Colwellia sp. M166: one gene and its partner. The protein of the gene in region 1 interacts with the protein of each later gene in a pairwise test. Links are inferred from orthologs where the notes say so. Each region holds a gene or a part of one and is shown in the gene's direction. Other genes may lie near its edges. The genes, in order: gyrB and gyrA.

Evidence for each region.
Region 2: the proteins of gyrB (region 1) and gyrA interact in binary tests that used the Escherichia coli proteins (3 or more experiments, as listed by UniProt). The link is inferred for Colwellia sp. M166 from one-to-one orthologs.

What each region holds. Positions count from the first base shown.
Region 1 is NZ_CP040755.1:2,495,370-2,512,969, forward strand. What follows is about bases 7,439-10,477. They hold gyrB (DNA topoisomerase (ATP-hydrolyzing) subunit B), read left to right. Parts: upstream 7,439-7,755; coding sequence 7,756-10,200; downstream 10,201-10,477. Other genes in these bases: recF (DNA replication/repair protein RecF), read left to right, coding at 7,439-7,745; glyQ (glycine--tRNA ligase subunit alpha), read left to right, coding at 10,376-10,477. Also shown: tRNA uridine-5-carboxymethylaminomethyl(34) synthesis GTPase MnmE, read right to left, coding at 1-1,097; membrane protein insertase YidC, read right to left, coding at 1,288-2,916; membrane protein insertion efficiency factor YidD, read right to left, coding at 2,923-3,171; rnpA (ribonuclease P protein component), read right to left, coding at 3,138-3,494; rpmH (50S ribosomal protein L34), read right to left, coding at 3,536-3,670; chromosomal replication initiator protein DnaA, read left to right, coding at 4,148-5,509; dnaN (DNA polymerase III subunit beta), read left to right, coding at 5,538-6,641; more of recF, read left to right, coding at 6,651-7,438; more of glyQ, read left to right, coding at 10,478-11,311; glyS (glycine--tRNA ligase subunit beta), read left to right, coding at 11,311-13,377; sulfurtransferase TusA, read right to left, coding at 13,545-13,796; FGD67_RS11435 (transglycosylase SLT domain-containing protein), read left to right, coding at 14,025-15,944; pepQ (Xaa-Pro dipeptidase), read left to right, coding at 16,063-17,382; FGD67_RS11445 (YigZ family protein), read left to right, coding at 17,395-17,600. UniProt on the Escherichia coli protein: DNA gyrase negatively supercoils closed circular double-stranded DNA in an ATP-dependent manner to maintain chromosomes in an underwound state.
Region 2 is NZ_CP040755.1:718,919-723,322, reverse strand. Bases 186-3,511 are described here. They hold gyrA (DNA topoisomerase (ATP-hydrolyzing) subunit A), read left to right. Parts: upstream 186-578; coding sequence 579-3,311; downstream 3,312-3,511. In the rest of the region: serC (3-phosphoserine/phosphohydroxythreonine transaminase), read left to right, coding at 3,613-4,404. UniProt on the Escherichia coli protein: A type II topoisomerase that negatively supercoils closed circular double-stranded (ds) DNA in an ATP-dependent manner to maintain chromosomes in an underwound state.

The sequences.
Region 1 (17,600 bases):
GCTGACAAAGTTACCGTAGGAGTGGTATTTAATTCACTGTAACCGGTTTTAGCTCGGCTAATATCTGCTTTGTTTCGTATTACGGTTAAGCCAATATTCGCGGGTAACTTCTCGAAAAATTCTGGCCAGACTGTTTTTGGATCTATGTTTTCATCCAGAGAAGAGTCGATCATTAATAATACTCGATCGGCTTGTTTGATTTCTTGCCAAGCACGTTCAATGCCTATTTGTTCTACTTTATCAGCGCTTTCTCTTAATCCTGCGGTATCAATGATATGTAATGGCATACCGTCAATATGTATTTGTTCTGTTAATACGTCACGAGTAGTGCCTTCAATATCAGTTACTATGGCACTTTCTTTACCGCTTAAAGCATTGAGCAAACTGGATTTACCCGCATTCGGTCGCCCAGCAATAACTACACGCATACCTTCTCTGATAATACTGCCTTGTTGGGCTTTATTTTTTACTTCAGCTACTTGTGCAATGATTGCTTTTAAATCATTAACAACTTTTTCGTCAGCAAGAAAATCTATTTCTTCCTCAGGAAAATCAATAGCGGCTTCAACATACATACGTAAATGTATCGTGTCATTGACCATTTTATGGACTAGCTTTGAAAAATCACCTTGTAGAGAATGTAAAGCACAACGGGCGGCTTGCTCTGAACTTGAGTTGATTAAGTCTGCAATGGCTTCAGCTTGTGTTAAATCGAGTTTGTCGTTGAGAAAGGCTTGTTCACTGAACTCACCGGGGCCTGCCATACGCACTTTAGGGAGTGCGAGTATCTCTTTTAGTAACATATCTAAAATAATGGGACCACCATGTCCTTGAAGCTCTAATACGTCTTCACCAGTAAAAGAGTTAGGACCTTTAAAGTACAAGGCTATACCTTGATCTAATGCTTGGCCTTTTTGAGTTTTGAAAGTTAAATATTCAGCTTTTCTAAGTTCTGGTAGCTTGCCTAAAATTGCTTGAGCAACATTTTTAACTTCAGGACCTGAAACTCTGATGATACCAACCCCACCTCTTCCTGGTGCTGTAGCTTGTGCTGCGATAGTTTCTTTTTGGCTTGATGAAAAAGCAAGGTTAGACATGACATGTTCTCAGTTAACGGTAAATTCTATTAATTGGCGATATTATAAACCGTTAAGTACTTGCGTGAAATGCGCACTGAACTTTTGTTTGATTTTTTACAGACGATATTGCCGATAAAGAAAGTTGAAAGCTAAATTTAAGGTATAAAAAAAGGTAGCCGAAGCTACCTTTTCACAGATAAAAACAGTTTTACTTCGCTTTGGCTTTTTCGATGCCCGAGAATATTATTTTCATTTGTACAATTGAAATAATATTACTGACTAACCAGTAAAGTACTAATCCTGAAGGGAACCAGAAAAAGAATACGGTGAACATAACTGGCATATACTGCATTATTTTCTGCTGCATAGGGTCTTGAACCGTCATGGGCTGCATTTTTTGCATAATGAACATACTGATACCCATTAATATTGGCAAAATGTAGAACGGGTCTTGTGCTGATAGATCTTGGATCCACAACATAAATGGCGCGTGACGCAATTCAACACTTTCTAAGAATACCCAATATAATGCTAAGAAGATTGGCATTTGAATAATTAATGGTAAACAACCACCAGCAGGATTTACTTTTTCTTTACGATAAAGTTCCATCATGGCTTGTGACATTTTTTGTTTATCATCACCAAAACGTTCTTTTAACTGGGTCATTTTAGGTTGTAATGCGCGCATTTTAGCCATTGAGGTATATTGCGCTTTGGTTAGTGGATACATACCACCTTTAACTATTAGGGTGATGATGATGATGGCTACACCCCAGTTAGTGACAATAGATTGGATTTTAATTAGCAGCCAGAATAATGGTTGGCTGATCATAAATAAGAAACCGTAATCTATAGTTAAATCTAAGTTTTCTTCGATGTTCTCAAGCACATCTTGATCTTTTGGGCCAACATAAAAGATTGCTGATGTTGTTGCTGTACTATTTGGCTCTATAGTTATTGCAGGAGCTTTAAAGCCAATAACCGCATCTTTATTGCTTGAATAACGGGTATATAATTGGTTATTTGCTGTTTTTTCAGGTACCCATGCAGAAACGAAATAGTGTTGTAACATGGCTACCCAACCACCTTGAGTAGAAACATTTAAGTTTGTTTCTTCAATATCGTCAAACTTATACTTTTCATAAACATCTTCAGTGGTCGAATATGCCGCACCTTTATAGGTAGGAATTAGGCCGCTGCCACTTTCAATTAAAGTGGTTTGCTTAAGTTGTGCATACATTTGCACACTTGCTGGCGTACTAGCATTGTTTTCAATGATATATTCAACATCAACAGCGTAGCTATCAAAACCGAAGGTAAAGCGTTTAGTAACAGACAAACCGGCAGTGTCAATGTAATTTAAATCTATAACCAGAGGTTCATTAGTATTTGCTTGATATGAAGTTGCTGATGTTTGATAGATAGGACGACCCTGAATAACACGGTCTAAACCTTGTGCGCCAGTTAAGCCACTTTGTGCAACATAACGATCACGGTCACTGCGTAAAATAGTAAACGGGATACCGTTACCTTGCTCAGTATCAAATTTTAGTAATTTAGCTTCAACAATGTCACCACCTTTAGTATCAATTTTTAGTGAAAAAACATTATTGGTCACTGAAATTAGGCTAGCACTTACTGGCGTTTTTTCATTGTTAATAGACGTTACTGTTGCTGATGATTCAGGAACAAATTCGCCGTTATTATTGCTTGGTGTTGTTTGTTGAGTTACTGCTGGTTGCTCAATAACTGGAGCATTGTCCATTTGCCATTGATTAAATAGCAAATAGGTAACAACCATAAGCGCAATAAAAAGAAAACTGCGTTGGGATTCCATAATGTCTTATTTCTCTTTTTTTGATAGTGGCACGGGATCATGTCCTCCCGCATTAAGTGGGTGGCATTTTAGTATACGTTTGCCTGCTAACCAACAACCTTTTATCACACCAAAGCGATTTATTGCTTCTATAGCGTAAAAAGAGCATGTTGGATCAAATCTACAATGAGGACCAAGCAATGGGCTAAGCCAACGCTGGTAAGCTTTTACTAAGGTAATAGCTACTTTTTGTGGCGCTGAATTATTTTTCGCCATATTTTTTCCAATTGCTGATTAATTTCTTTATTTTCGAGCTTATCAGTACCTGATTTAACCATAACCACCATATCTATATGGGGGAGATTATGTTGATTTAAACGGAAGCTTTCTCGAATTTGTCGTTTAATACGATTTCGTTGTACAGCTAATTTAACCCGTTTTTTAGCAATGGCTAGACCGAGACGGTTGTTTTTATCAGAATTTGGGGTGATGAGAATGGTGATGTGGCTAGACCCAAAACGCAGAGGTTTTGAGAATACAGCTTGAAATTGACCGGGAGTCAACAAACGTGACTCCCGATTAAATTCATAAGTAACCATAGCGGTTACTATTCCTTTAACTTAAGTTGCAAGTTAAAAGATTAAGCACTAAGGCTTGCGCGGCCTTTAGCACGACGACGTGCAATTACAGCACGACCGTTTTTTGTAGCCATGCGAGCACGGAAGCCATGGTTGCGCTTACGCTTTAATACACTAGGTTGAAATGTTCTTTTCATTACGCTAATCCGTCTGTTGTTGTTGCCCTGGCAAAACAGCCTTCATGAGCACACTGGGTCTAAAAATGAGGCGAAATTCTATATAGAGAAGCAAACTTTGTCAATGGTTATTATCCAGCTATTTTAAAAAGATCGTTTACGGATCGTTCAGATCAGATAAATATCCACAGTTTTTTAACAATTTTATATTTGATAGTTAAGATATGGTCTTTTTTCCATAATAATTAAATGGTATATGGAAAGTTTTTTAACATTTATTTGCTATTAAAAACTTGCTCGCTGCCCAATTTAATTGAGCTTAGGAAAAAAAACTGTCAATAAAATGCATTTATCGAAAAGTCAATATTGATGTTGTGGATAACTATAGTGATAATAGGGTAATTATAAAAATTAATTTTTATACTCTTCTATTTTTTTATTGTTTGCTTTTATCGGTGATTAAAGACAGAAAGTATAGTATTTATCAGGAGTCGGTTGTTGGATCATACACTTTGGCAAAAATGTTTGTCTGTTCTTCAAGAAGAATTACCCGCACAACAATTTAGTATGTGGATCCGTCCGCTTCAGTGTGTGATAACAGATAATATTATGACTTTATATGCGCCAAATCGATTTGTTTTGGATTGGGTAAGAGATAAGTACGTCAATCGCATTAATGAGCTCGTGGGTATGCAGGATAGTGCTAATCCGCCATTATTACGTTTTGACGTTGGTAGTATTCCGGCACAAAAAAGTAATATTCAAAATAGTATTAGTCAATTACAGCCTAATACTAAAAGCTCAAATAAAGACATTATCGCGCCAGAAAGTAATTTACCAAAAACCACCAATATTAGAGTTAAATACACTTTTGATAACTTTGTTGAAGGTAAATCAAATCAATTAGCTCGTGCTGCAGCATCACAAGTTGCTGATAATCCCGGTGCAGCCTATAACCCGCTATTTATTTACGGTGGTACTGGCTTAGGTAAAACGCATTTATTGCATGCTGTTGGCAATGGTATTTTGTTAAATAAACCGAATGCAAAAATAGCTTATATGCATTCAGAGCGTTTTGTGCAAGATATGGTAAGAGCATTACAAAATAATGCCATGGAAAAATTTAAACAATATTATCGTTCAGTTGATGCTTTACTGATTGATGATATTCAATTTTTTGCTGGTAAAGATCGGACACAAGAAGAATTCTTTCATACTTTCAATGCTTTACTTGAAGGTAATCAGCAAATTATTTTAACCAGTGACCGTTACCCTAAAGAAGTTGATGTTGAAGATAGGTTAAAGTCACGCTTTGGCTGGGGTTTAACTATTGCCATTGAGCCACCTGAGTTAGAAACGCGTGTGGCTATTTTAAAGCGCAAAGCGCAAGAAAGTCATATTAATTTGGCTGACGAAGTGGCATTTTTTATTGCTAAACGCTTACGCTCAAATGTTCGAGAACTTGAAGGCGCATTAAATAGAGTTATTGCGAATGCTAATTTTACTGGCCGAGCGATTACCATTGATTTTGTTCGCGAAGCATTGCGTGATTTATTGGCATTACAAGATAAACTGGTCACGATTGATAATATTCAGCGCACGGTAGCTGAATATTATAAAATCAAAGTAGCTGATTTACTTTCTAAACGAAGAAATCGTTCAGTCGCTAGACCTCGCCAAATTGCAATGGCATTATCTAAAGAGCTAACGAACCACAGTTTACCTGAAATAGGTGATGCCTTCGGTGGTAGAGACCATACAACTGTATTACATGCTTGTCGTAAGGTGAAAGCGTTACGTGAAGAATCTCACGATATAAAAGAAGATTATTCAAATTTAACCAGAACATTGTCATCATAATAATAAGTAAGTTATAAGCGAGTCAGAAATGAAATTTTCATTGAATAGAGAATTACTATTGAAACCTTTATTATTGGTTTCTGGTGCTGTAGAACGAAAGAGTACACTACCTATTTTAGGTAATATTCTTTTTGATGTAAGTGGGCAATCACTTACCTTAACAGCTACTGATTTAGAACTAGAAATGGTGGCTTATGCGACTGTAGACAATCATGCAGAAGATGGGAAAATTACCATTCCCGCTCGTAAATTACTCGATATCTGTAAAAGTTTACCTGATGATTCAATGCTAACTTTTGAATCAGTTAACGATGTTATAAAAATTAGCACTGGCCGTAGTAAATATTCACTTTCAACATTGCCAGCCAGTGACTTTCCAAATATTGAAGAATGGCAAGGTGATGTAGCGTTTAAATTATTAAAGTCTGAATTATTACGTTTGATTGAAAGTACGCATTTTTCTATGGCGAATCAAGATGTTCGTTACTACTTAAATGGTATGTCGATAGAAACCGAAGGGCATGAAATACGTTCTGTTGCTACTGATGGCCATCGTTTAGCTATTTGTAAAATTTCTAATCAAGAACTTGAATTACCCGCTAGGCAAGTCATAGTTCCACGTAAAGGTATTCTAGAAATTATTCGTTTATTAGATCCTGTCGATGAAGCCGTACAGGTATTTTTGGGCTCAAATCATATTCGTATTATTGATAATGAATTTTCCTTTACCAGTAAACTTGTTGATGGCCGCTTTCCTGATTATCGTCGGGTTTTACCACGTAATGGTGATAAAATTCTTAATGCTAATAAAGATGAGTTAAGACAAGTATTATCCCGTGCTTCTATTTTATCTAATGAAAAGTTTAAAGGGGTTCGGCTTAATTTTGGCAACACAGAATTAAAAATTACCGCTAATAATCCAGAACAAGAGCAAGCGGAAGAAATTATTGGTATCGACTTTCCTTATGAAGAAGTAGAAATAGGTTTTAATGTTAGTTATGTTCTAGACGTATTAAATGCTATTAAAGAAACTGATGTTAAATTTACTTTAGCGGATGCTAATAGTAGTGTTGTAATCGAAGGTGGCGAGTCTGGTGAAGCCTTGTATGTTGTTATGCCAATGCGTTTGTAGAATTATTAAGTGAGCATTGGTAAATTATTTATACAAGATTTTCGTAATATAGCAAGTGTTGCTGCTGATTTTCATGCTGATGTAAATTTTATTATTGGTGATAATGGTAGTGGTAAAAGTAGTGTACTAGAGGCTATCTTTTATTTAGCTCATGGTAAGTCTTTCCGTAGTTCAAAAGTTGATAATTTACTAAAACACGGCAAGAATACTTTTACTGTTAGTGTCAAAACAGATAAAGATTGTCAGCTTGGAGTAAGAAAAGGTTTTAACAGTAACGCTAGCGATAGTGAAATTAGAATCGACGGAGAAAAACAAAGTAAGTTTTCATCGTTAGCTAAAAATGTTGCTGTACAAGTAATTACGCCTGAAAGTTTTATTGTTTTTTTTGGCGGTCCCAAACAAAGAAGACGCTTTATTGATTTAGGATTGTTTCACGTGAAACATTCATTTTCGGATCACTGGCGAGAGTTTTCTAGAATACTAAAGCAACGAAACGCTTGTTTAAGAAATAAAACAGATTTATCGACACTAAATTATTGGACTGATATTTTTGCTGAGAGCTCAGAACAAATAGCTCACCATAGAGCTGAATATGTGAATGAGTTGACTAACGAGTTAAGTTTTTGGTTGAAAATAATGTTACCGTCAGTATCTGATGATATAGTAATTCAATACTTACAAGGTTGGAATTCAAAGAAGAAGTTATTAGAAGTTTTAGAACAGTATCGCGATAAAGAATTATCCATGGGTTACAGTTTATTTGGTGCACAAAAGTTTGATGTAAGATTTATATTAAATGGTACATCCCTTGATAATCAACTATCTCGTGGGCAACAAAAGTTGTTTTTACTCGCTTTAACTTTTGCACAGGCAAAGCTTATTGAAAGAGTAAACCGAGTAAAACCAATTTTGTTAATTGATGATGTAGGTGCAGAACTTGATATTCACTCTAGAGCATTATTAAATAATGCAATAGCAGAAATTGATTGTCAGGTTATTGTAACTGCAATAGATAAAACAGCAGTGGAACAACTCGTTCCGCAGAAAGAAAACTATAAAATGTTTCACGTGAAACATGGCAAACTATCAGTAATGAGTGAGTAGGCTACAAGCTATGACAATAGAAAATGAATATGACTCGGCAAGTATAAAAGTACTTAAAGGCTTAGATGCAGTTCGCAAAAGACCAGGGATGTATATAGGTGATACCGATGATGGCACTGGCCTTCATCACATGGTATTTGAGGTGTTGGATAACTCAATTGATGAAGCTCTTGCAGGTCACTGTAGTGATATTATTGTTAAAATTCACTTAGACGGTTCAGTGTCAGTTAGAGATGATGGGCGAGGAATTCCAACTGAACTTCATCCAGAAGAAGGAATTTCAGCAGCAGAAGTTATCATGACAGTATTGCATGCTGGTGGTAAGTTTGGTGGCGAAGACTCGGGCTATAAAGTTTCGGGTGGTTTACACGGTGTTGGTATATCTGTAGTAAATGCTTTAAGTCACAAATTAAAATTAAATATTCGAAGAGACGGTAAATTATTCGAACAATTTTATCATCACGGTGTTCCAGCAGAGCCTTTGAAAGTTGTTGGTGAAAGTGACAAAACCGGTACAGAAGTGAGATTTTGGCCAAGTGAAGATACTTTTACTGATGTGCTATTCCACTATGACTTACTAGTGAAAAGAATCCGTGAGTTGTCATTTTTGAACTCTGGTGTTTCTATTCGACTTATTGATGAACGAGAAGCGGGTAAAGAAGATCACTTTCACTTTGACGGTGGTATTCAAGCGTTTGTTGATTATTTAAATACCAATAAAACGCCAGTTAATGAAGAAATATTCTATTTCGATCTAGAACGTGATGATGGCATTATTGTTGAAGTAGCAATGCAATGGAATGATGGCTTCCAAGAAAGCATCCACTGTTTTACTAACAACATTCCACAACGTGATGGTGGTACTCATTTAAGTGGTTTTAGAACAGCCTTAACTCGTACGCTTAATAGCTACATGGTTAAAGAAGGTTTAAATAAAACTAAGAAAGGTGGTAGTACTGAAACTAGTGCCTCTGGTGATGATGCTCGTGAAGGTTTAACTGCTGTAATTTCAGTTAAAGTACCTGACCCTAAATTCTCTTCTCAAACTAAAGATAAGTTAGTGTCATCTGAAGTTAAAACAGCTGTAGAGCAAGCGATGGGCGAAAAACTAGGTGAGTATCTATTAGAGAAACCTTCAGTAGCTCGTACTATCATTATGAAGATTGTTGATGCGGCTCGTGCTCGCGAAGCTGCACGTAAAGCAAGAGAAATGACCCGTCGTAAAGGTGTTTTAGATATCGCTGGTTTACCAGGTAAATTAGCTGATTGCCAAGAAAAAGATCCTGCACTTTCTGAACTATATATTGTCGAAGGAGACTCTGCTGGTGGTTCAGCCAAGCAGGGACGAAATCGTAAAAACCAAGCCATCTTGCCATTGAAAGGTAAAATTCTTAACGTAGAAAAAGCGCGTTTTGATAAAATGATATCTTCACAAGAAGTTGGTACGCTAATTACTGCGTTAGGTTGTGGTATTGGTCGCGACGAATATAATCCAGATAAACTTCGTTATCATAGCATTATCATCATGACCGATGCTGATGTCGATGGTTCTCATATCCGAACATTATTACTGACATTTTTCTATCGTCAAATGCCTGAAATAATGGAACGTGGTTACATCTATATTGCTCAACCACCACTTTATAAAGTGAAGAAAGGTAAGCAAGAACGTTATATTAAAGATGATGAAGGCTTAACTGAGTACTTAACGACACTTGCTTTAGAAAATGCTGAAGTACATGTCAATGAATCAGCACCAGCAATATCAGGCTTATCTCTAGAGAAATTAGTTAAACAGTTCCGTAAAACTCACGAAACTATTAAACGTGTGTCTCGTTTGATCCCTGCTGATATTTTAGAGAAGATGATCTACGGTGATGTTATTTCTACTGAAGACTTTAAAAATAAAGATAAAGTAGAAACTTGGACTGCTAATCTTCTTAAGCAATTATCAGATCAAGATGGTAATGGTTCTATTTACACGGTAGAAGTTAAGCAAGACCAAGAGCGTAATGTTTATTACCCAAGTTTTAATGTACGTAAACATGGTATTGATACCGTTTATGACTGTGACTATGAATTTTTTGATTCGAAAGAATTTGAAAATATTCAAAATTTAAATAAAGCGGTAAATGGTTTAATGGAAGAAGGTGCTTATGTTAAGCGTGGCGAAAAAATTAAACCTATCACTGAGTTTGAAGAAGCTTTAAATTGGTTAATGGCAGAATCAAAACGTGGTCAATATATTCAACGTTATAAAGGTCTAGGTGAAATGAATCCTAGTCAACTATGGGAAACAACCATGGATCCTGAAACACGTAGAATGCTACAAGTAACTATTGAAGATGCTATTGCTGCCGATCAATTGTTTACTACCTTAATGGGTGATCATGTAGAACCACGCCGACACTTCATTGAAGAGAATGCGCTTAAAGTGGCTAACTTAGATGTTTAGCTTTTAAAATTTAAAGATAACAATGCCCGATCATCAAATCGGGCATTTTTTGTTTCTAACCTTGTATTTTTGAGTGATAAACTCTAAACATCTAAGCAAGGGCACTAGGCTAATAAAGCGACAAACGGTATAATTAGCCTTATTTATCACACTATAACCATAGAATCGGATTGTTATGAGTACGTTTAATGTAAAGACCTTTCAAGGACTAATATTGCAGTTGCAAGATTATTGGTCACGTCAAGGCTGTGTCATAGTTCAGCCATTAGATTTAGAAGTAGGGGCTGGTACATTCCATCCAATGACATTTTTGCGCTCTATTGGTCCAGAGCCAATGAGTAGTGCATATGTTCAGCCATGTCGTCGTCCTACCGATGGCCGCTACGGCGAAAATCCTAATCGTCTACAACATTACTATCAGTTTCAAGTAATGCTTAAGCCATCACCGGATAACATTCAAGAATTATATTTAGACTCACTAAAAGAGATGGGCATAGACCCGCTAGTACATGATATTCGCTTTGTAGAAGATAACTGGGAATCACCAACTTTAGGTGCCTGGGGTCTTGGATGGGAAATCTGGTTAAACGGTATGGAAGTTAGCCAGTTTACTTACTTTCAACAAGTCGGTGGAATTGAGTGTGCACCTGTTACTGGTGAAATTACATACGGTCTAGAACGCTTAGCTATGTATATTCAGAACGTCGATAGTATCTATGATCTAGTCTGGACTGATGGCCCTATGGGTAAAGTACTTTATGGTGATGTATTCCACCAAAATGAAGTCGAACAATCAACTTATAACTTTGAACATGCTGATGTTGCCGATCTTTTCAAAACTTTTGACCAATGCGAAGTGGTTAGTCAAAAGCTTATTGAAGCAGGTTTAGCATTACCTGCATATGAACAGGTTATGAAAGCCTCGCATGCTTTTAACTTACTCGATGCTCGTCACGCTATTTCAGTGACAGAACGTCAACGTTATATTTTACGTGTCAGAACGTTATCTAAAGCATGTGCACAAGCTTATTATGCAAAACGCGAAGAGCTTGGTTTCCCTCTTTGTAAGAATAACGATGCCAAAGGCACTTCAGCAGAGGGGCAAGCATAATGACTACTCAAACACTATTAATAGAATTGGGTACTGAAGAGTTACCACCCAAATCGTTAAAAACTTTAGCAATGACTTTTCATCAACAAATTAAAGCCCAATTGGACGCAGCTAAGCTTTCTTATGCTGATATCCATTGGTATGCGACACCAAGACGTTTAGCAGTTAAAGTTGATGGTTTGGTTGCTAGTCAAGCTGATAAAGCCATCGAGAAACGTGGGCCTGCTGTTAATGTAGCATTTGACGCCGAAGGTAATGCAAGTAAAGCTGCAGAAGGTTGGGCTCGTTCAAATGGCATTACCGTCGCAGATGCTGAGCGTTTGGTTACGGATAAAGGTGAATGGCTGCTACATAAAACGGTAGAGCAAGGTAAGCACATTGAGCTGTTGATTCCTGATATGGTTAACCAGGCGGTAGCTAAATTGCCAGTGCCTAAACCTATGCGTTGGGGTTCAGGCAGAACGCAGTTCATCCGCCCAGTGCATACACTGACTATGCTTTACGGCGAAAAAATTATTGCTGGTGAAACACTCAATGTAAATTCCAATAATGTTGTTACTGGACATCGTTTTCATCATGATGGCTTAGTCACTATTAATCATGCTGATAATTACGAAAAAATCTTACGTGATGCCTATGTTGTGGTTGATTATCAAGAACGTAAAAAAACCATTCTAGAGCAAATTAATTTAGCAGCTGAAGAAATTGGCGGCATTGCCTTACCTGATGAAGAGTTACTTGATGAAGTGACTTCATTGGTAGAATGGCCTGTTGTCTTAGTAGGGAGCTTTGACGAGGAGTTTCTTAATGTGCCAGCAGAACCATTAATATATTCAATGAAAGATCATCAAAAATACTTTCCGGTCACCAGTGTTGACGGTAAGTTATTGAATAAATTCATTTTTGTTTCAAATATCGCTAGTAAAGACCCAAGCCAAGTTATTAAGGGCAATGAGAAGGTAATTCGTCCACGTTTAGCTGATGCTGAATTTTTCTTTAAAACAGATAAAAAACAAACACTTGAGTCTAGGTTGGTCAGTTTAGAATCAGTTTTATTCCAAAAACAATTGGGAACAGTAAAAGCAAAATCAGAACGTATTGCCAGCTTAAGTGAATTCGTTGCTGAGAAAACGGGTGATGATAAAGCACTGGCTTACCGTGCCGGTTTGTTAAGTAAAACTGATCTGATGTCGGATATGGTGCTTGAGTTTCCACAAGTACAAGGCACCATGGGTAAATACTATGCTCAACATGATGGTGAACCCGCGGCTGTTGCGCAAGCGTTAGAAGATCAATATCGTCCACGTTATGCGGGTGATGCATTACCTGAGCAAACTATTGGTTGTGCGGTAGCTATCGCAGATAAAGTTGATTCTTTAGTGGGAATATTTGGTATTAACCAACCACCAAAAGGCGATAAAGACCCGTTTGCACTTCGCCGTGCGGCTATTGGCTTGATCCGTATTATTATTGAAAAGCAACTGAATCTTGATATTGCTGAACTCATTGCGAAAAGTGTCGAGTTATATCAAGATAAATTATCTAATGACGATGTGGCTAAACAAGTTTTAGATTTTATCTCAGGTCGCTATCGTGCGTACTACCAAGATCAAAAAATTGCCATTGATGTTATTCAAGCGGTTTTAGCTAATGCGCCATCTAAACCTTTAGATTTTGACAAACGTATTCACGCCGTAACTCACTTTAAAACGTTAGCTGAATCAACAACGTTAGCAGCAGCTAACAAGCGTGTAGGTAATATTCTAGTGAAGTTTAAAGGTGAGTTATATTCTGAATTTAAACAAGAATTAGCATCTGAAGCTGCTGAACAAGAGCTTGCTGAAAGTTTTGCAAAAGTAAAAGTGAAAGTAGCGCCATTAATGGTAGATAAAGATTATCAAAATGCACTTGCTGAATTAGCGACATTAAAGCAACCAATTGATAACTTTTTCGATAATGTTATGGTGATGGCAGACGATGAAGCCATTAAAACTAACCGTTTAACTTTGCTCAGTGAAATTCGTAATAGCTTCTTTGCTATTGCCGATATATCATTATTGCAATAAATACCAGTTGCAATAATACGGTGCTAGCCATTTTATTATAAAAAATAACTTATATGAACATGACAAAAAGGAAGGCTTAGGCATTCCTTTTTTATTAGAGGGAAAGCTAGGGGAATAGCAGTAATACCAAGTTTATAAAGTTTTAATGATACTTAACTAACGCTTGGTTAAGCCATGCCTTTTTTAATAACATATTGAAAAGGTTTGTTGGTTGCTTGTTGGGCAATAAGCTGATGTTCCATAAAGCGACAAAAACTGGGGATATCTCTTGTCGTTGATGGGTCATCAGTGCTAACTAATAGCGTTTCACCGGCGGCAATCTGACGGATTTTTTGTCGTATCATCATCACCGGCTCTGGACAGCGTAGTCCTATTGCATCTAATTGATGGTCAGTGTCTGGAAGTGTCTTGGTTGTCATTTCTAACCTTGCTAAGCAATATATACTGCCGCCAAGTTTAAAGCCTATTTACAATGACGCAACCATAATATTATTGGTAATAATGAATAATTCAAAAATAATTTTAACTAATATGGTTGAGATTCAGCGTTACTATTTAAAATTAAGCGGATAAATATGGTGATTAGACTTGCTTTGTTACGTTAGGAGTGAATAATTGAGCTACGCTTATTTTCCCAAGGCCATCCAATGCCGTTAGGTAGTTTCCGATTTCTCAAAAGCATTTTATTAAGTACACTATTGGCAAGTACAGCAAGTTTTGCTAATGATGAAAACTTGCAAAGGAAAACCTTTTTGCAAGCCGAAAAGCAAGTGTGGAATAGTGGCTCTGCAACTTATCAAAATTTATACAACCAACTGCACTACTACCCACTTCAGCCTTATTTGGATCAGAAGCGTTTAATGACAAAAATCAACTTGTCGTCTGCGTCAGAAATTAATGACTACTTAAACAAGTATGAAGGCACACCACTGGATTGGCCATTAAGAAAAAAATGGTTAAATTATTTAGCTAAACGTAACAAACCGGTACTTTTTCAACGCTTTTACAAAGTAACCAATAACGTTGAGTTAACCTGTCAATATTACTTATTTCAATTGAAATCGGGAGTAGCAGCTTCAAGTATCTTGCCAAAAGTGACACCACTGTGGCTGGTTGGTAAGTCTCAACCTAAAGTTTGTGATCCGCTATTTAAAAAATGGCAACAAGCGGGTTATCGAACCAATGATATTATCTGGCAACGTATCGTGTTAGCCGCAGATGGTGGTAAGCATACTTTAATTCCTTATTTAACCATGCTATTACCAAAAAATGAGCAGTATTTAGCTGAGCTTTGGCATAAAGTACGTCGTGATCCGTCCTACGTTAAACGTTTAACAAAATTTAAAAACAAAACTCCAAGAGAAGCTGAAATTGTTGCTTACGGTTTAAAGCGTTTGATATGGCGTGCACCTCAACAAGCACTTGATAGTTATGCTTTAGCTAAGACACTATTACCATTTACAAAACAACAGCAACAACAAATCACCTTGAAGTTTGCTTTAGCATTGGCCAGTAAAAATCATTTAGATGCGGCAGGGTGGTTAGCACAAGTTGATGATAAAGATTTTAATAGTAATTTAACACAGTGGTATATAACAGACGCATTACGAGATCAAAATTGGCAAAATATTAAAACTAAGCTGTTAAAATTACCTGAAATAGCACAAAAAAGCCTAAAGTGGCGTTATTGGTATAGTAGAAGTTTATTGGCAACCGGAGCGCTAGAAACTGGCAATAAACTATTAAGTGAACTGGCACAAAGCCGGCATTATTATGGTTTTTTAGCCGCCAGCTATTTAAATAAGCCAGCTAACTTTCAGAACATACCGCTTGATGTTAGTGCTGATGAAAAAGCGTTGATTATTAAAAGCCCTGAAGCGAAAAGAGCCTTTGAGTTGTTTGCTATTGGCCGATTTCATCATGCGCGTCAAGAATGGAACTATTGGTTATCGAAACTCAATAAGCGAGACAAGTTAGTTGCTTCTAAAATTGCTAATGAGATGCATTGGTATGACAGAGCTATATTTACCTTAGCTAAGGTTGGCTATCTTGATGATGTTAATTTACGCTTTCCATTAGGCTTTGAAAATGAGATTAAACATTACGCTGGCAATGAAAAAATCAATTCAGCATGGGCGTTTGCTATTGCTCGGCGAGAAAGTTCGTTCATGTCAGATGCTAATTCCTCTGCAGGGGCTAAAGGCTTAATGCAAATAATGCCAGGTACGGCAAAGCAGTTAGCACGTAAAACAGTGTCTAATCGGTATTTACTCGATGCTAAAAATAATATCAAGCTAGGGACTAAATATTTACGAAACTTATTGGATCGTCATGATGGTAACCCTGTGCTTGCTACCGCAGCTTATAATGCCGGTCCTTATCGAGTAAAAACTTGGTTAAAGGGGGCTGAATCGCTACCTGCAGATGTTTGGATCGAGACTATTCCGTTTAAAGAAACACGAGAATACGTCAAAAGTGTTCTCGCGTATCAACAAATATATCAACATAAAGTAGGGCAAACAGTTTCGTTATTTGATCAGATCATTGCGATGAATATAAATGAATAGCGCATATATAGCCATGATAGCTCTGAAACAGTATGTTGAAGTATCATAGGTATAAGCATTATCATATCGCACTAAACGCGGTATAATTAAAACAACAAGAAATTTAGAGAGTTACCAGATGAATACACTAGCGAGTCACTATCCAGCTCATGTTGCTGAATTACAAAAAAGAACCAAAGCTGTATTAACAAGAGAAAATCTTCAAGGCTTAGTCATTCATTCTGGTCAAGAGATCAAGGCTTTTTTAGACGATAATAGCTACCCATTTCGTGTTAATCCACACTTTAAAGCATGGTTACCTTTAGTTGATATTCCTAATTGTTGGTTATTAGTAAATGGCCGCGATAAGCCAACACTTATTTATTACCAACCAGTTGATTTTTGGCATAAAGTTATTGAATTAGCCGGTAGCTACTGGAGTGATTTTTTCGATATTAAAATTCTCTCTAAGGCAAGTGAGGTTGATAAGTTATTGCCTTACGATAAAAAGGCCTTTGCTTATATCGGTGCTCATATCGAAGTCGCAAAAGCCTTAGGCTTTGAGCATATCAATCCTGAGCCATTGATCAACTATTTACACTTCCATCGTGCTTATAAAACATCATATGAGCAAGAATGCATGCGCCGTTCTAATGCCATTGCGGTTAAGGGCCATAAAGCAGCAAAGGCGGCCTTTTTTGATGGCGCCTCAGAATATGATATTCAACATGCTTACCTTAAAGCGACACAGCATGTTGAAAGTGAAACACCTTATGGCAATATTGTCGCCTTGAATGAAAACACGTCGATATTACATTACACCGCGTTAGATCGCGAGGTGCCACAAGCACACCGGTCATTTTTATTAGATGCGGGTGCTAATTTTCATGGTTATGCCTCAGATATCACGCGTACTTATTCCTTTAAGCGCGATCGTTTTGCAGAGTTAATCGCTCGCATGGACAGCTTAATGCTAAATGCGGTTGATGGTTTAAAGCCAGGGCTTAGTTACGTTGATCTGCACATTGCATCATATCGCGAGATAGGTAAGGTACTAAAAGAGTTTAATTTTATTAATGTTGATGTTGATACTGCAGTAGATAGTGGCATTATTTCAACTTTCTTTCCGCATGGTTTAGGGCATCATTTAGGTTTACAAGTCCATGATGTTGGTGGCTTTATGGCTGACGAACGTGGTACTCATGTTAATACTCCTGAGCAACACGCTTTTTTACGGACATCACGTATCATTGAAAGCAATCAAGTTTTCACTATCGAACCTGGATTATATTTCATTGATTCACTGCTTGCTGACTTAAAGCAATCAGTGCATGGCAAAATGGTTAACTGGCAAGAAGTTGATACTATGCGTCCATTTGGCGGTATCAGAATCGAAGATAATATTATCGTTCACCAGTCTCATAATGAAAATATGACACGAGATTTTGAATTAAATTAAGCGAATATATACGTGTCCACGCCTTATGTGATAGCTGCTGACGAGATTATTGATGAAACAATTGTCACTCGCAGCCGCTTTATTTGCTACCTTAAGCCTTGCACTAGTGCTGCTGATGCCAAGGCGTTTATAAAAAGTTTACAAGCACTGCACCCACAGGCTAATCATCACTGTTACGCCTTTATTGCTGGTCGGCCTGAAAATAGTCAGTTGTATGG
Region 2 (4,404 bases), 1.8 Mb from region 1 along the record:
GATTCAGCTTAAATAAAGTTAAAATGATATTGTTTTTATCCATTGTATATTTATAAGTAACCTGAGTTCGGGATAATAAATGCTTCTCTAGCAGCTGTTTCTCCTAATTTTTACACTTAATTCACTTACAATTGACGCGCGAACTAAGAAGAATGATCAAAGTATAAATTTAACTCACTGTTTTGAATTGTAATTAATTTTTATAAAATAATGCTTATCCCAAATTCAAGTTAAGTAGATGAATACCCTTCCCATCAGTATATTAATGTCGGTGTTAAAGGGGCAATGACGATAAAATATACGCTTGAGCATGATATGTGCCTAAAATGCGAACAATGGCGAGAATAAAAGTCATTTTTAAGCTAATAATTGATGAAAAAAATCTTTGAAATCAGATTGGTATTGGCAATATAGCGAATATCTAGCATTTACTTGAAACTTTAGTGTTTTAACGGCAGAATTAAGCAAAATAAAGCGGTAGGGCATGAGAAATATTTATGCTAGTATGCCGTGTTAATTAAAAATAATAATTTCGAAATTTTCTGAATTAGATTTACGTTAAGGGATACCATCAATTTATGACCGATTTGGCGAATAATATTGCTCCTGTCAATATTGAGGATGAGCTAAAAAGCTCCTATTTAGATTACGCAATGAGCGTTATCGTAGGTCGTGCACTACCAGATGTGCGTGATGGATTAAAACCAGTGCATCGTCGCGTTCTTTTTGCGATGAATGTTTTAGGTAACGACTTTAACAAGCCGTATAAAAAGTCAGCACGTGTTGTTGGTGATGTTATCGGTAAGTATCACCCGCATGGTGATACGGCTGTGTACGATACCATTGTACGTATGGCCCAAGATTTCTCATTACGCTATATGCTGGTTGATGGTCAAGGTAACTTTGGTTCTGTTGATGGTGATTCAGCAGCAGCAATGCGTTATACCGAAATTAGAATGTCGAAAATCGCTCATTCAATTTTAGCCGACTTAGATAAAGAAACTGTTGATTACGTGCCTAACTACGACGGTACGGAAATGATACCAGCAGTTATGCCAACACGTATTCCTAACCTATTGGTTAATGGTACTTCTGGTATTGCCGTTGGTATGGCGACAAACATTCCGCCACATAACTTAACAGAGGTTATTAATGGCTGTTTAGCGGTAATAGAGAATGGCGATATAAGCTTTGAAGAGCTTTTAGAGTTAATTCCAGGACCTGATTTCCCAACGGCTGGTATTATCAGTGGTCGTGCAGGTATACAAGAAGCTTATCTTACCGGTCGTGGTAAAATTAAAATTCGTGCGCGCGCTAGAATTGAAGTCGATGAAAAATCGGGTAAAGAAACCATTGTTGTGTTCGAATTGCCTTATCAAGTTAACAAAGCCCGTTTGATTGAAAAAATGGCTGACTTGGTAAAAGAAAAACGCTTAGAAGGCATTTCTGCCTTACGTGATGAGTCTGATAAAGACGGCATGCGTATGGTAATTGAAGTGAAACGTGGCGAAGTAGGCGAGGTTATTTTAAATAACTTGTATAAGCTGACGCAAATGCAAGTTTCGTTTGGTTTGAATATGGTGGCATTAACTAACGGCCAACCTAAATTATTCAGCTTACGTGAAATGCTTGATGCCTTTATATTGCATCGCCGTGAAGTTGTAACACGCAGAACCATCTTTGAATTACGTAAAGCACGTGAACGCGCACATTTACTTGAAGGTTTGTCGATTGCACTTTCTAATATTGACCCAATTATTGCGTTAATTAAGAACTCACCAACGCCAAGTGAAGCAAAAGAGCAATTACTAGCAAGAGGCTGGGACTTAGGTCTTGTGTCTGACATGCTAGCTGCTGCTGGTGACGATGCTGCTCGCCCTGAATGGGTAGAAGAAGAGTTTGGTATTCGTGATGGACAATATTTCTTAACACCACCACAAGCACAAGCTATTCTAGATTTACGTTTACATAAGTTAACGGGTCTAGAACACGAAAAAATCTTAAGTGAATACAAAGCATTATTAGAAGTTATTGCTGAATTACTTCATATTTTAGCGACACCTGCACGTTTAATGGAAGTGATTCGTGAAGAGCTTGAAGCGATTCGTGATGAATTTGGTGATGAGCGTCGTACTGAAATTACTAATGCTTCACATGATTTATCAATGGAAGATTTGATCACTGAAGAAGATGTCGTAGTAACACTTTCACATGAAGGTTATGTTAAGTATCAGATATTAAGTGATTACCAAGCACAACGACGTGGTGGTAAAGGTAAAGCCGCAACTAAGATGAAAGAAGAAGATTTCATTGAGCGTTTACTTATTGCTAATACCCACGATACCATTTTATGTTTCTCAGACCGCGGTAAACTTTATTGGTTGAAAGTATTCCAATTACCATTAGCCAGTCGTACTGCGCGTGGTCGTCCAATTGTTAATATTTTACCGCTTGAAGAAGGTGAACGTATTACGGCAATTTTACCTGTACGTGAATATGAAGAAGATAAATTCATTATTATGGCAACAGCCTCTGGTACTGTGAAGAAAACAGCGTTAACCGCTTATAAAAATCAACGTGCAAACGGTATTATTGCCTTGAACTTACGTGATGACGATACCTTAATTGGTGTTGATATTACGAATGGCGATAATGACATTATGTTGTTCTCTGATGCCGGTAAAGTCGTCCGTTTTAACGAGAAAAAACGTGATAGTGAAACGGGTGAAATAAAAGTTGATCCCGAAACTGGTGAACAACAATGGGCATTAAAACCTATCGGTCGTACCGGTACAGGTGTACGTGGTATCAAGTTAGAAGGCGATCAAAAAGTAGTATCATTGATAGTGCCTAAAAACGATGGTCCGATCATGACTATCACTGAAAATGGCTTTGGTAAGCGTACGGCACTTGATGAGTATCCGGCTAAGAGTCGTGCTACTAAAGGGGTTGTTTCAATTAAAGTTAGTGAGCGTAATGGTCCTGTTGTTGGCGCTGTACAAGTTGAAGAGCAAGATGAGATCATGCTGATCACTGATAACGGTACGCTAGTTCGTACCCGTGTTGATGAAGTTAGTGTTATTGGTCGTAATACCCAAGGTGTTCGTATTATTCGTACGATTGAAGGGGAACATGTTGTTGCCTTACAACGTATCGACGAAATAGAAGAAGTTGAAGTCTTCGACACAACTGAAGAGGGTGAAGAACTTTCAGCTCAATCAGTCGAAGGGGAAACAGTTGATACACCGGAAGCAAAGATTGAGGGTGAGAACCAAGACTCAGCACTCAATAATGACGATACTCCAGAGTAACCGTTGTTAACATAGAAAAGGCGGTATTTACCGCCTTTTTTTATGGGTAAATTTTACTTAACTGGGCAAATTTGTTGATTTAATTAACATAAAATAGTTATATCAAAGTTTAATTAAGAATTGATGCCAGAAACCAATAATGTATGCTGTGTAAGCAATGCGTTAAGGGTTTAAAAGTTAACATATAATAATAAAAGTCATTTTATGGCGGTGTGCTATTAGCGAAAAATTCAGTGGTTAGTTTGGCTTTCATTGAGTCAAATAAACAAAGCAAATTACTTAGAGAAGGGTGTAGTGTTTAATGTCTAGTGTTTACAATTTTTGCGCAGGTCCTGCGATGTTACCTGTAGATGTCATGAAAAAAGCGCAAAGTGAGTTTTTAAACTTTGCTAGGACCGGTAGCTCTGTAATGGAACTCAGTCATCGAAGTAAAGAGTTTATTGCTGTTGCGGAAAAAGCCGAAGCTGATTTACGTAAGCTAATGGCGATACCTGAAAATTATAAAGTATTGTTTTGTCATGGCGGTGGCCGTGGTCAATTTTCGGCCGTGGCATTGAATTTATTAGGTACGTCTAAAAAAGCTGATTATATTGTTACTGGGGCTTGGTCTAAATCTGCCGCAGAAGAAGCCAGCCATTATGGTGATATCAACGTGATTAATGTCATGGATAATGTCGATGATGTTCAACGTGTAAGACCAAGCAGTGAATGGCCAATTAGTCAGGATGCAGCTTATGTGCACTATTGCCCGAATGAAACCGTTGATGGCATTGAGATTTTTGATGTACCAAACACCGGAGATATTCCGCTTATTGCTGATATGTCATCGACTATTTTATCGCGTGAATTTGATGTCAGTAAATTTGGGCTCATTTATGCTGGTGCGCAAAAAAACATTGGTCCTTCAGGCTTAACCTTAGTGATTGTTCGTGAAGATTTACTGGGCAACGCTCATATCGATACACCTTCAATCATGAATTACCAAGTATTAGCGAAAAATGGTTCTATGTATAACACGCCACCGACTTATGCATGGTATTTAGCGGGGCTTGTATTTGAATGGTTACTCGCTAAAGGCGGTGTTAGTGCTATT